DNA from 3 places in the Planococcus sp. TJ-201 genome. Region 3 is predicted to be linked to each of the others. Evidence: riboswitches for the same ligand, from Rfam matches in the RefSeq annotation. Region 3 holds a riboswitch; each other region holds the start of a gene.
The links. Region 3 has a riboswitch for S-adenosylmethionine ahead of mtnK (S-methyl-5-thioribose kinase). Riboswitches for the same ligand answer to the same signal wherever they lie in the genome.
Positions count from the first base shown of each region.

Region 1: linked by a shared signal. The riboswitch ahead of AC4EG4_RS10005 (sulfite oxidase-like oxidoreductase) and the one ahead of mtnK (S-methyl-5-thioribose kinase) in region 3 are both predicted to bind S-adenosylmethionine.
Region 2: linked by a shared signal. The riboswitch ahead of sat (sulfate adenylyltransferase) and the one ahead of mtnK (S-methyl-5-thioribose kinase) in region 3 are both predicted to bind S-adenosylmethionine.

Region 1 is NZ_JBZDOG010000003.1:336,096-340,270, reverse strand. It holds gene AC4EG4_RS10020 (ATP-binding cassette domain-containing protein) at 1-187, opposite strand, end outside; gene modB (molybdate ABC transporter permease subunit) at 192-875, opposite strand; gene modA (molybdate ABC transporter substrate-binding protein) at 872-1,642, opposite strand; SAM riboswitch class I at 1,815-1,926, shown strand; gene AC4EG4_RS10005 (sulfite oxidase-like oxidoreductase) at 2,008-2,670, shown strand; gene AC4EG4_RS10000 (phosphocarrier protein HPr) at 2,759-3,025, opposite strand; gene AC4EG4_RS09995 (BglG family transcription antiterminator) at 3,065-4,175, opposite strand, start outside.
Region 2 is NZ_JBZDOG010000004.1:34,332-38,506, reverse strand. It holds gene AC4EG4_RS10860 (SLC13 family permease) at 1-663, opposite strand, end outside; gene sat (sulfate adenylyltransferase) at 681-1,844, opposite strand; SAM riboswitch class I at 1,956-2,062, opposite strand; gene AC4EG4_RS10850 (NAD(P)-binding protein) at 2,340-2,972, shown strand; gene xylF (D-xylose ABC transporter substrate-binding protein) at 3,001-4,053, opposite strand; gene AC4EG4_RS10840 (response regulator) at 4,055-4,175, opposite strand, start outside.
Region 3 is NZ_JBZDOG010000003.1:111,173-115,347, reverse strand. It holds gene mtnA (S-methyl-5-thioribose-1-phosphate isomerase) at 1-680, opposite strand, end outside; gene mtnK (S-methyl-5-thioribose kinase) at 677-1,867, opposite strand; SAM riboswitch class I at 1,944-2,097, opposite strand; SAM riboswitch class I at 2,369-2,478, shown strand; gene mtnW (2,3-diketo-5-methylthiopentyl-1-phosphate enolase) at 2,554-3,768, shown strand; gene AC4EG4_RS08880 (2-hydroxy-3-keto-5-methylthiopentenyl-1-phosphate phosphatase) at 3,774-4,175, shown strand, end outside.

The DNA.
Region 1 (4,175 bases), 220 kb from region 3:
TGAAAAAATTTCTGCCATTCAAAGAAATCGTACCAGCATCCGGGTGGACAATACCAGCCAGGCAATTCAATAGCGTGGTTTTCCCCGAACCGGAAGAACCAACCAACGCCAAGATTTCCCGGTCCAGCTCGAATTGCATTTTTAAACTGAAATGGTCCAATTGTTTTTGAAAATCAACTAAAAGCATGGGCTCATTCCCTCCCGATTCGTATGGCCGTTTTTTTGCGCCAATAATTGACCCAAGTGATCGCAGCGACTCCAAGAGAGGAAATAATCACTACCCAAAACAAGGCTTTTTCCATATCTCCTGCTTCATAGGCAAAGTAAATCGCTAATGGCACCGTTTCTGTCACCCCTGGAATATAGCCGGCAATCATCAAGGTTGCCCCAAACTCGCCGATGCCGCGTGCAAAAGCAAGAATCAGACCTGCCAGAATGCCCGACCAGGCCAGCGGAAACGTGATAGTCCGAAAGATGCGCCATTCAGAGACGCCCATTGTCCGTGCCACATTCTCCCAGCGAGGATCTACTTTTTCATAAGCTGCAAGGACACTTTGGTACATCAGCGGCAACGAAACAACAAATGAAGCTATGGCCGCACCGATCCAGGTAAAAACAACACGGAACCCAAACCATTGTTCCAGTAAGATGCCGAGCGGACCATTAGCGCCGAACAAAACAATCAAACCAAAGCCAATGACCGTCGGGGGCAAAACCAATGGCAGCAGTATTAGGGCTTCCACAAAGCTTTTGCCGAAAAAGTCGCGCCTGTTCATCAATCGTGCCAGAGCCAGGCTGACCAAAAACACAAAAAATGTGGAAATAACGGCAACTCTCAACGATAACCATAGCGGAGACAGATCATAGGGCATCATGGTATTCCTCCGTTTGGCGCCAAAAATCCGTACTCTTTAAGAACTGCCTGGCCTTTTGGACCAGTGACAAAATCCAAAAAGGCTTCTGCGGCGGGCTGTTTTTGGGAAGCCGCTACGACAGCACCTGGATAAACAACAGGATCGGTCTGTCCAGGCACTTCGAGCATCCCGGTTATTTCCTGGGAAATAACCGCATCGGAGGAATAGATGACGCCGAGTTCAGCGTTTCCGCTCTCGATATAAGTCACCACTTGCCTTGCATCTTTGGCATAGACAAGGCGGCCTTCAAGCGGCTGCCATAAATTTTGGTTGGCCAGCGCCTGCTTCGTATAATTTCCTAGTGGTACACTATCAGGTTCTCCAACTGCAATGGTTTCTTCTGCACTCATTAATGTTTCCACAAAATCGGCTGTTTCCGGAAACTTTTCGAGCGAAGCCAGGACCAGCCGATTTTCAGCGAAAGATACAATGCTGTCTGATTCGACAAGCTGCTGCGATTGGAGCAAATTCATATCGTTTTCACTGGCAGACAAAAACAGATCCGCTGGCGCCCCTTGCTCGATCTGGCTCCGCAGTTTGCTGGATGATCCATAATTAAAGTTCAGTTCAATATCGGGCTCTGCCTTTTGAAATTCCTCTTCCATCTTCCCCATTACTTCCGTCAAGCTGGAAGCTGTTGAAACCAACAGCTCCCCATCGCTTGCCGAAGTGTTGCTGCAACCGCTCATGAAGAGCGTCAAACTTATAAGACCGATCATTTTTTTCATTTGGAGGACTCCTCATTTATTTCAAGTAACGTTTATTTCCGATGACCAAAATTCTCTACGTCTTTCTAGTATAACGCCAGCGAGAGAGAAGCTGAATAATTTTCCGAATAATCTTGTAAGAAGCGGAGAGATTAGGTAAAATGAGGCAAGCAAAAAATTAAATACTGCACCATCCTTATCAAGAGAGGCAGAGGGAAATGGCCCGACGACGCCCGGCAACCGCCAGTTCACGAACTGGAATGGTGCCAAATTCAGCAGAACCTAGAAGTTCTGAAAGATGAGGAAGAGAAATTCACCAACAGACAGCCACTCTTCCACTTTTCAGCGGAGGAGTTTTATTAATTTTAGGGAGTGATTGCATGAAATTGAGCAAAGCCGAACGGATTAAACGAACACGGGTCCCTGTAGTGAATCCTGCGCTGGCTGAACGCCTGCCGCCTGGACAAGTCTTGACCGAGCGCTTTCCTGTTCTGCACGAAGGCGAAGTGCCAGAATACGACATGGCTACATGGACATTGAAAATCTTTGGGCAGGTCGACAAGGAAGTCACCTTGCATTACGCTGACTTGTTGAAATTGCCGCAAACGACTGTGACCCGCGACATCCACTGCGTGACACGCTGGTCCCGCTTCGACAATACGTTCACCGGCGTCCGCTTTATCGACTTGATGAAAGAATTGGGCGTTACGCCAAAAAGCGGCTACGTCATGCTTCACGGCGATTATGACTACACGACCAATGTTGCTCTGTCAGACCTTGACCGTGAGGACGTGCTGCTCGCCCATTCTCTTGACGGCGAGCCCTTGACGGCCAAGCACGGCTACCCGCTGCGTTTTGTAGTGCCCCAATTGTATTTTTGGAAAAGCGTCAAATGGGTCCGCGGTATCGAGTTTATCGATGAAAATCAGCCGGGCTTTTGGGAACAGAACGGCTTTCACATGAACGGCGATCCGTTCCAGGAAGAACGTTTTTCCGGTGAAGATTTGGAAATTCCGGATGACGAATGGGAGAAAAAAGATTTCGACTGATTCCAAAGATTATTCCCCATGAAAGTTGTTTACCCACAAAGAACCCGAGGAATCAGAAATGATCCCTCGGGTTCTTTGTGGAAACGAGCTATTTAGCCAATCCTTCTTTTTCCATCACACTTTCAATTTCTTTGATGGCGTCTTCTTCGTCTACTCCCACAATACTCACTTTAAACTCGGAACCGTAAGCAATCCCCAAGGACATCACCCCTAAAATAGACTTTAAATCCACCGTCCTTTCCTTATGAAGCAAATTTACTTGTGAATCGAATTTATTTGCCAGACTTACCAGAATGGCAGCTGGACGTGCATGAATTCCTGCCTCGTCTGTAAGTGTAAATTGTTTTTCCACCATAATGCTTCATCTCCTTTTTTCGTCGAATATCTATTGAATTCAAAAGGCGATCACTTTCATAAACTCTTCGTAGGTTCTGGCTTTGATCAGCCTTTCAACCAGTGCGCTGTTATGAATGATTCTGCCAAGTACATCGTACATAAACTGCAAATCTTCCCGGCTGTCTTCCATAACATTCAGCAGACAGACAAATTGAACTGGCTTATCTTTCCATATAACAGGTTTTTTCAGCGTACAAACCGTTAAAAAAGTCGTTTTGGAATGCGGTGTGATGGGATGTGGTATGGCCACTAAATTGCCAAAGGAAGTCGGTGCGGCTCTTTCGCGCTCGTATATCGCCTTCAGGCAGCCTTCGTCTACCAATCCACGTTCGAACAGTCTTTCGGTTAAGAATTCAAGAATTTCTTCTTTTGAGCGCAGCTCTTTTCCGAGAAACATTAAGTCTTTTTGAAAATATGAAGTAATGTTTTGCCGATCCTTTAAAATGAACTTTTCAATTTTTCGAATGTCCGCCTCTCCCAAAATCGCATTGACGACAATTACGGGGATGTCCAATTCTTCCTGTATCGGAATCGAACTGATAATAAAATCAATGCCATCCAACTTATACTGTCCGAGCTTGTAATATTCGGTTGTGCCGGCTACATCTAGGCTATCGCCAAACTGAGACTTTAGTTTATAGTAAATCAATTGGGCTGTTCCCAATCCTGAAGCACAGACAATCAAGCATTTTTTCGGGACAATTTCAGATTTTCTACGCTCAATAGCAGCCGCAATGTGGAGGGCTAAATAGCCGATTTCGTTTTCATCAATGACTGATCCAATTGCCTTGTTTATGGCCAATCCCGCGATAATACCGGCTTCGAATGCCACGGGATAATTTGACTTAATGTCCTGCAACATTGGATTTCGAATGTTCATACCATATTTGTAGCGGTTTACAGCGGGTTTTAAATGAAGGCTCAAGGCGAGAATCAATTCTTGATCATCCAGAATGCCTAAATTGAGCTTTAATTCGATGCTTTCCAAAGCCCTTCTCACCAGCTCTGAAATCTCTTTTTGGATTACTTGTTTGACCACTTTTTCACCTGCTGCCGGATGCGCAGCTATTTTGGTGCCAAGTAAATGCATAGCAATATAAGCTACTTCC
Region 2 (4,175 bases), on a different contig from region 3:
CATTTCAGCAATGTAGTTTCTGGAATCTTCAACGACCTGCTTGCTGAAACTGTTGTTCTCAGGCAACAGCATGTTGCCTACCGTAAACAAGTAAATCAAACCGACAATGGTGATGGGAATGCCGACAATTGCTAATTGAAACAACGAAAAGCCAGGCAGGCCGTAATCGAGCAGCATCCCGTGCACCACAAGATTGGTCGATGTTCCCATTAGGGTGATAGTCCCCCCAAAAATCGTTACATACGATAAAGGAATCAGCACTTTGGAAGGTGCGATATTGCGTTCTTCACACCATTTTTTCAAAAGTGGAGTTAACGTGACAACAATGGGTGTGTTGTTCAAAAAAGCCGAAAACAACGGGAGCGGAAGAAAAATACGAAACAAAGATCCTTTCAAGCTTTTGCCTTTATTCAGCCAGCCAATCATCATCTGGTCGATCAGGCCGTGCTTTTGTACAGTACCGACAACGATGAACAGTAAAGCGATTGTCAACATTCCTGGATTCGAAAATCCGCGCAATGCTTCTTCTGTTGTTAAAATTCCGGACAGCAGCAACACTACCAATGCTGAAAATACAATCATATCCGGACGGGCAATTTCAAAAAGCAAGGCGCTGACCATGGCGACGATGACGATAAGCACAAAAATCATTTGGACTGACACGGGCAACCATCCCCTAATTAGTTACTAATAACGGTCTCCCGCAAGCCTTTGATGAGCACATCGGCTACTTCCGGACGGGAAAACTGCTTCGGTGGTTTTTCTCCGTTGCGAAGCAATTCACGAACTTTCGTGCCACTTAAATGAACATGGTTTTCTGCGCTGTGCGGACATGTCTTAGCCGTGGCCATGTTTTCGCATGCATTGCAGTAAAATGAATGCTCGAATTTGAAAATTTGAATGCCCAATTCTTCTTCAAACTGGCTGATGAATTCCTGTGCCTCGTATGTGCCGTAGTAATCGCCGACACCGGCATGATCCCGTCCAACGATGAAATGTGTACAACCGTAGTTTTTGCGGACAATGGCGTGAAGAACCGCTTCTTTCGGTCCGGCGTAGCGCATTGCAGCTGGATAGATGGCGAGGCGCGCCCGGTCTGCAGGATAGTAATGCTTTAAGATGACTTGGTAGCTTTCCATCCGCACTGCAGCTGAAATGTCATCGGATTTTGTTTCACCCACGAGCGGGTTCAGCAAGAGGCCATCCACCACTTCCAATGCGGCTTTTTGAATGTATTCATGTGCGCGATGCACCGGGTTGCGCGTCTGGAAGCCGACAATCGTTTTCCAGCCAAGATCTTGGAATAACTGGCGCGTTTCAACCGGGTCCAGATGAAATTCTTTGAACTCGCTATGGTCCGGACGATTTAATAAGGTGATAGGACCTGCCAAGTAAACATCTCCGCGTTCGTATAGTTTTTCCACGCCAGCATGTGCTACTTCTGTCGTGCCGTAAATTTTTTCTGCTTCCAACCTTTTGTCATACGTGTACTTTTCCTTCAGCTCGAGTGTTCCGTAGATGACACCGTCTTTGCCTTTCAGCGCAATTTCATCGCCCAGCTCGTAGCTGTCTGCTTCTTCTGTCGTGACCGATAATGTAATGGGTACACTCCACACGTTGCCATTGCTGAGGCGCGATGTATGCAGCACACTTTCATAATCCTTTTGTCCAAGAAAACCAGTCAACGGGCTAAACCCACCGATGCCGATCAGTTCCAAATCCGAGATGGCCCAATCTGAAATGAATAAAGTGGAAAGTGTTTCCGCATTCTTTAATGCCTTTTCTCTTTCGGTGCCTGTCAGCTGTCTGTTTACCAAGTCTCCACCATGTGCTTTGTTCGTCATGTTATTACCTCCAAGGTTAGTTTTGTGTTCTGTTGCTTTCTTAAAAACTGTTCAGACAAAAAGAAAAGGACCCTCTTCGGCAAGAAGAAGGTCCGTAAAAACAAAACTCTCTTCTTATCTTCTAGGCTGATGAAAGCCTATTGGAGTTAGCACCGTTTCCATAAAGGAGGGTTGCTGAGACATCAAAGGGCCAATCCCTCCGTCTCTCTTGATAAGAATGCATATTCAATTGGCATTGGAAAATTAATTGAAAAATTTGATTTCACAAAGTATATAATATACTATTCAGAGTGTCAAACTATGTTTTAACTTTTTTTTGAAAAAGCTGTATTGCCATAGGGCCAAAGGAATAATTTTTTTTGAAAAGATAACGGCTATATACCACTTCATTTGCCTTGGACAGATCCTCCACAAGAGGTGGGAGTTGAACCATTTCTATTCAGTGCAGTGAAGCACTTATTTGATACTATTAAAGGAATGGAGGAGGCGGAGAAGATGACAGTAATCCCCATCATGATCGATTTGGGAAACAAAAACGTGGTCGTTGTCGGCGGAGGGAAAATTGCTGAACGAAAACTGGACGGGTTGCTCGACAGCAAAGCCAGCTTGACCGTGATTAGCCCATCCGTAACGCCGACAATCCAGCGGTGGGTGGAAGAAGGACAAATTGGATGGAAACAAAAAAAGTTCGAGCCAAAAGATGCCGAAGAGGCTTTCATGCTGGTGATTGCGACAAACGACCCGGTCGTTAACGCCGCCGCACAAAAAGCCGCCCCGCCAAATTGCCTGGTCAATGCTTCTACCGAAGCAGAGTCTGGCAATGTTCAGTTTCCTGCACATTTCAACAGAGGCAAATTGAGCATCATTGTTTCTACAAATGGCGCAAGCCCGATGCTCGCCAAAAAAATCAAACACGAACTGCAAGAACAATTTGACGAGAGCTATGAACAATACTTAGACTTTCTTTATCATGCCAGACAGCTTCTCAAACAAACTAAGCTGTCCAGAAACACCAAGGAAAACTACTTGCGCAATTTCTTGGACAAATCTTTTTTATCAAATGAAGTTCAACAACACACGCTCCATGAATTGCAGCTGCTCGCAGCCAAAGACAATGCTACCGAATAGAGGTTGAAGCTGGAGGGCAAATTAGCATTTATTCATTGCCCGCTCCGTAAACATCTGTCCCGGTATGGAAACCATCTGCAATAACGGTATCCCTCATGTTTTCAGCAGTCACTGGAATGGGCGCCAGTAAAATGGATGGCACATCGATCTTGCCATTATTGACAGATTTTACGGTAGTGACGCTTTCCCCTTCTGCCATTCTGACTGCCAGAGCAGCAGCTTGTTCAGTTAAGGTTTGAATGGGTTTGTAAACCGTCATTGTTTGGGTACCGCCGACGATTCGCTGCGCAGCAGCCAGTTCTGCGTCCTGGCCCGCTACCGGAATTTTGCCCGCTAAGCCCTGCGCTTCCAATGCCTGAATAACACCGCCAGCCGTTGCATCATTAGCGGCTATGACTGCATCAATTTGATTGTTATTTGCTTCAAGGGCTTCGGTCATATTGAGAAATGCTTTTTCCGGTGACCAGTCTTCGGTCCATTGATCGTAAACAATTTTAATATCTCCCCGGTTGATGGCAGGCTGCAATACGTTGAATACGCCCTTCTTGATCAAGTGAACATTGTTATCGGTCGTTGCCCCTCCGATATAGACGTAATTCCCTTTTGGCACCAGCTCTAAAATTGCCTCTGCCTGCATTTCGCCTACTTGCTCGTTATCAAACGATACGTATAAATCGATGTCTGCATTTTTCACCAGCCGGTCATAAGCAATCACTTGAATTCCAGCGCGATGAGCCGTATGGACAATGGCTGCGGTCGCTTCCGCGTTATGCGGCACAATGACCAATAAGTCGATGCCTTGTTGAATCAGCGTTTCAGCCTGAGCAAGCTGCAAGGCATCGTCGCCATTGGCTGCCACAATCTCCACTTCCGCGCCCAAGTCCTCTATCGCTTTCTTGAACAGCGCCTGGTCTTTCAACCAGCGCTCTTCTTTCAGCGTATCCATGGAAAACCCAATTTTAATAGGCTCATCACGGTCCGTGACCGTTGCTTTTTCGGGTACCGCTTTGCCGATTGACTGCTCGGGTGCACATGCACCCAAAAACAGGCTAATGAATAAAACCGTGGCCAGTTGAGTCATTTTATTCATTAGACTGATCTTTCCTTTCCACTAATGTCCGTCGGTATTCCTTCGGAGACACATTGTTCATCTTCTTAAACACTTTGCTGAAATAATTTGGCTCATGGTAACCGATCTCGAAA
Region 3 (4,175 bases):
CCTTTTGCTTTGATCGTGTGTGCAGCCATGCTGTCAGTGATCAACGTAACGTCCACTCCAGACTGCTGCAGCTCCCATACCGTCAGGCGTGCGCCTTGATAAATCGGCCGGGTTTCACAGGCGAACACTTCAAATTCACGTCCCCGCTCGCTGCCCAGGTGAAACGGCGCTAATGCAGTGCCGTATTTTGCCGTAGCAATCGAACCGGCGTTGCAAATAGTCATTACCCGCGTTTGCTCTTGCAGCAACACCAGTGCATGCTCGCCAATGCTGCGGCACGACTCTTCATCTTCCTTGTGGATCTGGACTGCTTCCGCCTGAAGCAGCAGTTTGGCTTGTGGTACGTTCTCTGCTTCTCGAAGCTTATCTTTCAGTCGGCTAAGCGCCCAGCCAAGATTGACTGCGGTCGGTCTGGAAGAATTCAAGTATGCGGCATCTTTTTCAACGTATTGCTGAAAAGCTTCCAACGAATCCGTATCGTGCCGCTTGGCGCCGTTAGCCAGTCCATAAGCTGCAGTGATGCCGATGGCGGGTGCTCCGCGAACCTTTAATGCAAGAATCGCATCGTAAACGTCTTCGACGGTTTCAAGCGTCACATATTCAATGGCATGCGGCAGTTTTTGCTGATCTAAAATGGTCAGCTGCTGGCCGTCCCATTTGATGGATAAGGGGATGCTCATGTACGGGCCTCCTCAAGAATTTGCAGTACATCGTTGATCGATGTGATTTCCTTGCGCTGTAAAATCAAAACCTGGCCAGTCTGCAATGCTTGCTTCTTGAAGGCGATTCGCTTACCTGCGTCTTCGATGCTGTCCAGATCTTTCACATGTGCCAAGCCGATGGTTCGGCGAATTAATTCGCATCCTGCAAAACCGGCTGCATCTGTCAGCACTTTCTCAAGCACATGCTCCAGGTAGCCCTCTGTCTCCTTGAACGATTCCACACTATATTTTTTCCATAGCTCGGTGAATGAAGAAGCGAAGACATCCCAGGTCTTTCTGATATCTTCTACCATCACTTGGCGATTCTCATCTTCGCGTGTGATCGACTGGAAAACTAAGTTCGCCAGGAACAAACCAACATCAAATCCAATCGGACCGTAAAAACCGAATTCGGGGTCGATCACCTTCGTTTCCGTCTGGCTGGCAAAAATACTGCCGGTGTGTAGGTCGCCATGCAGCAGAGCTTCCGATTCAGTCAAAAAGCTTTTCTTTAATTTTGCTACTTCGAGCTGAAGCTTCCGGTTGCTCCAGATCGCTTCTGCCGCTGATTGAAGCTGCGGTTCGTAATCGTTGGTATCGAGATCAAAAAATGGATCTGTAAAAATGAGATCTTCCGTAATCTTGCATAATTCGGGATTGGAAAACTCCGCAGCCAAACGCTTTTTTTCAAAAGGATGCAAGCCGTAATCCGATGTGTGGAATAAAGTCAGTGCCAAGTATTCACCGATGTCCTGCGACAATCTCGGGAAATTCCGTCCGTGGATCAACCCTTCCCGCGCAATCTCCAGATGAGACAAATCTTCCATCACCGTAATGGCCAACTCTTCATCTGTTGCAAAGACTGTTGGCACGAGTGACGGGACAAATTCTCCGTGCTTTCTGAGGACATTCGCTTCAATCGTCGCGCGCTTTAACGTCAACGGCCAGCTTTCGCCGATAATCTTAGCGTATGGCAATGCCTGTTTGATGATCAGCCGCTTTCCTGTATTTGGATCTTCGATTTGGAAAACATAATTCAAGTTGCCGTCGCCGATTTCCCGGCAAGTCAATTGGGCAGCAGGGTCAAATGTATGAACCGTTTTTGCCAGCGCAATCGCTGTTTCTTCCGTTAAGGCTTTATAAGTAGCGGGAACCGTAAGTGTCATTGTAAATCTTCCTTTCATATGCAATATAAAAAGCCTCTTTCATAAAAGAAAGAGGCCAGAATAAGAGATTCCATGCCTCTTATCTTTCAGAAATAAATTTCTGATGGAATTAGCACCGTGCCTTGCAGGATTTTCATCCTGGCGCATAAAGCGCCCCTTCTCACGAAGGTATTACGGTCGGTTGCTGGGCGTCATCGGGCCAATATCCCTCTGCCAGCTCTTGATAAGAGTACTACGTGTTATTTAATTTAAGTTATGAAAAGAATCCTATCACGATTCAGAATTAACTGTCAATCCATTTTTCCAATAAAAACAATTTTATGATAACGGAGTTGACAGATTTCTGCGCACATGAAATAATCAGAATTACTTTACTAATCTTGTAGTGGAAGAAATCGCTTCAGGCGGACGCTTTCCGCGGACGAAGCGGATTTGTGGAATATCAATTGATAAAAACCGATAGTCTGACTTAATAAATCATATTTACCCAATTTCATATCTTTCTTATTTAGAGCAGGTGGAGGGACAAGCCCTATGATACCCGGCAACCGGTCCATTGATGGACACGGTGCTAATTCTTGCAGCCAGAACCGGTGGCTGAGAAATAAGAAGTTGTTAACGCCCTTAACCTCTTCTTATTTGAAGAGGTTTTTATTTTTTAAAATTTGCATGGGAGTGTGGAATACATGAGCGTTTTGACTGCTACATATCAAGTCTACGGAAAACCGGGTTCGTTCGAAAAAAAAGCGGACGGCATCGCTTTGGGACTGACCATCGGTTCTTGGACTGACTTGCCGCTGCTTGAACAGGAACAACTGAAACACCATAAAGGAAATGTCGTCTCCATCGAAGAATTTGAACAAGAACGCCACCCGCTAAAACCGGATTTAATAAAAGCAGAGCTTGAAATTGCCTACCCAAGCGTGAATTTTTCGGCTGACCTGCCTGCCATTTTGACTACTGTTTTCGGCAAATTGTCGTTGGATGGCGAAGTAAAGCTATTGGATCTGGAGTTTAGCCACGACCTGCTTAGCCACTTTCCTGGACCGCGCTTTGGCATCGAAGAAATTCGCGACACTCTTGGCGTTGGAGGACGGCCGCTTCTCATGAGTATTTTTAAAGGCGTCATCGGCCGTGACCTGGATTTCCTGTCCGCTCAATTGCGTCAGCAGGCATTAGGCCGCGTGGATCTGGTCAAAGATGATGAAATACTATTTGATAACCCACTAACTCCTTTTGAAAGCCGCATTACCACGGGTAAACGAGTGCTTGATGATGTCTATGAAGAAACGGGACACCGAACGCTTTATGCGGTGAACCTGTCAGGGAGAACTTCAGAACTGCGAGGAAAAGCACGGAGAGCACGCGAACTTGGAGCAGATGCCTTGTTGTTCAACGTTCATGCGTATGGGTTGGATGTCTTGCAGGAGCTTGCTGAAGATGATGATATCGCCTTGCCGCTTATGGCGCATCCCGCTTTTAGCGGTGCCTTCACTTCTTCTGCCTTCTATGGCCTTGCGACACCGCTGGCCCTTGGAAAACTGATCCGATATGTCGGCGCTGATTTTTCGCTGTTTCCTTCACCTTACGGCAGTGTTGCACTGGAAAAAACGGCAGCCCTGGCACTCGGCAAAGAACTGACACGGGACAGCCCGCTAAAACGCAGCTTTCCAGTGCCATCCGCCGGAATTCATCCGAGGCTTGTGCCTTTGCTGATGGCGGATTACGGAATCGACAGCGTCATCAATGCCGGAGGCGGCGTTCACGGACATCCCGCTGGAGCAGCTGGCGGCGGACAGGCATTCAGACAAGCCATTGACGCCGTGCTGCAGGGAGAAACCTTGCAGAATGCCGGCAAACAGCATAAAGAATTGCAGACAGCACTTGAACTATGGGGGTGAAAACAGTGAACAAACCGATTATTTTTTGTGATTTTGACGGTACGATTACAGCTAATGACAATATTATTGCCATCATGGAAAAATTTGATCCACCGGGATGGATACCGGTCAAAGACCAAATTCTCGACCAATCCATCTCAATACGTGAGGGTGTCGCAAAAATGTTTTCCTTGCTTCCGGTTTCGGAAAAAGACGAAATTATTTCCTATGTTTTGGAGCAGGCGGAAATACGCGAAGGATTCAGCGACTTTGTCGCCTATTCGAAAAAGCAGAATTTGCCTTTGTATATTGTTAGCGGTGGCATTGATTTCTTTGTCCATCCGCTACTTGAACCTTTCGGACCTTTTGATGACATCTACTGCAACAGCGCTGACTTTTCAGGTGATCTTATCAAACTGGAATTTCCG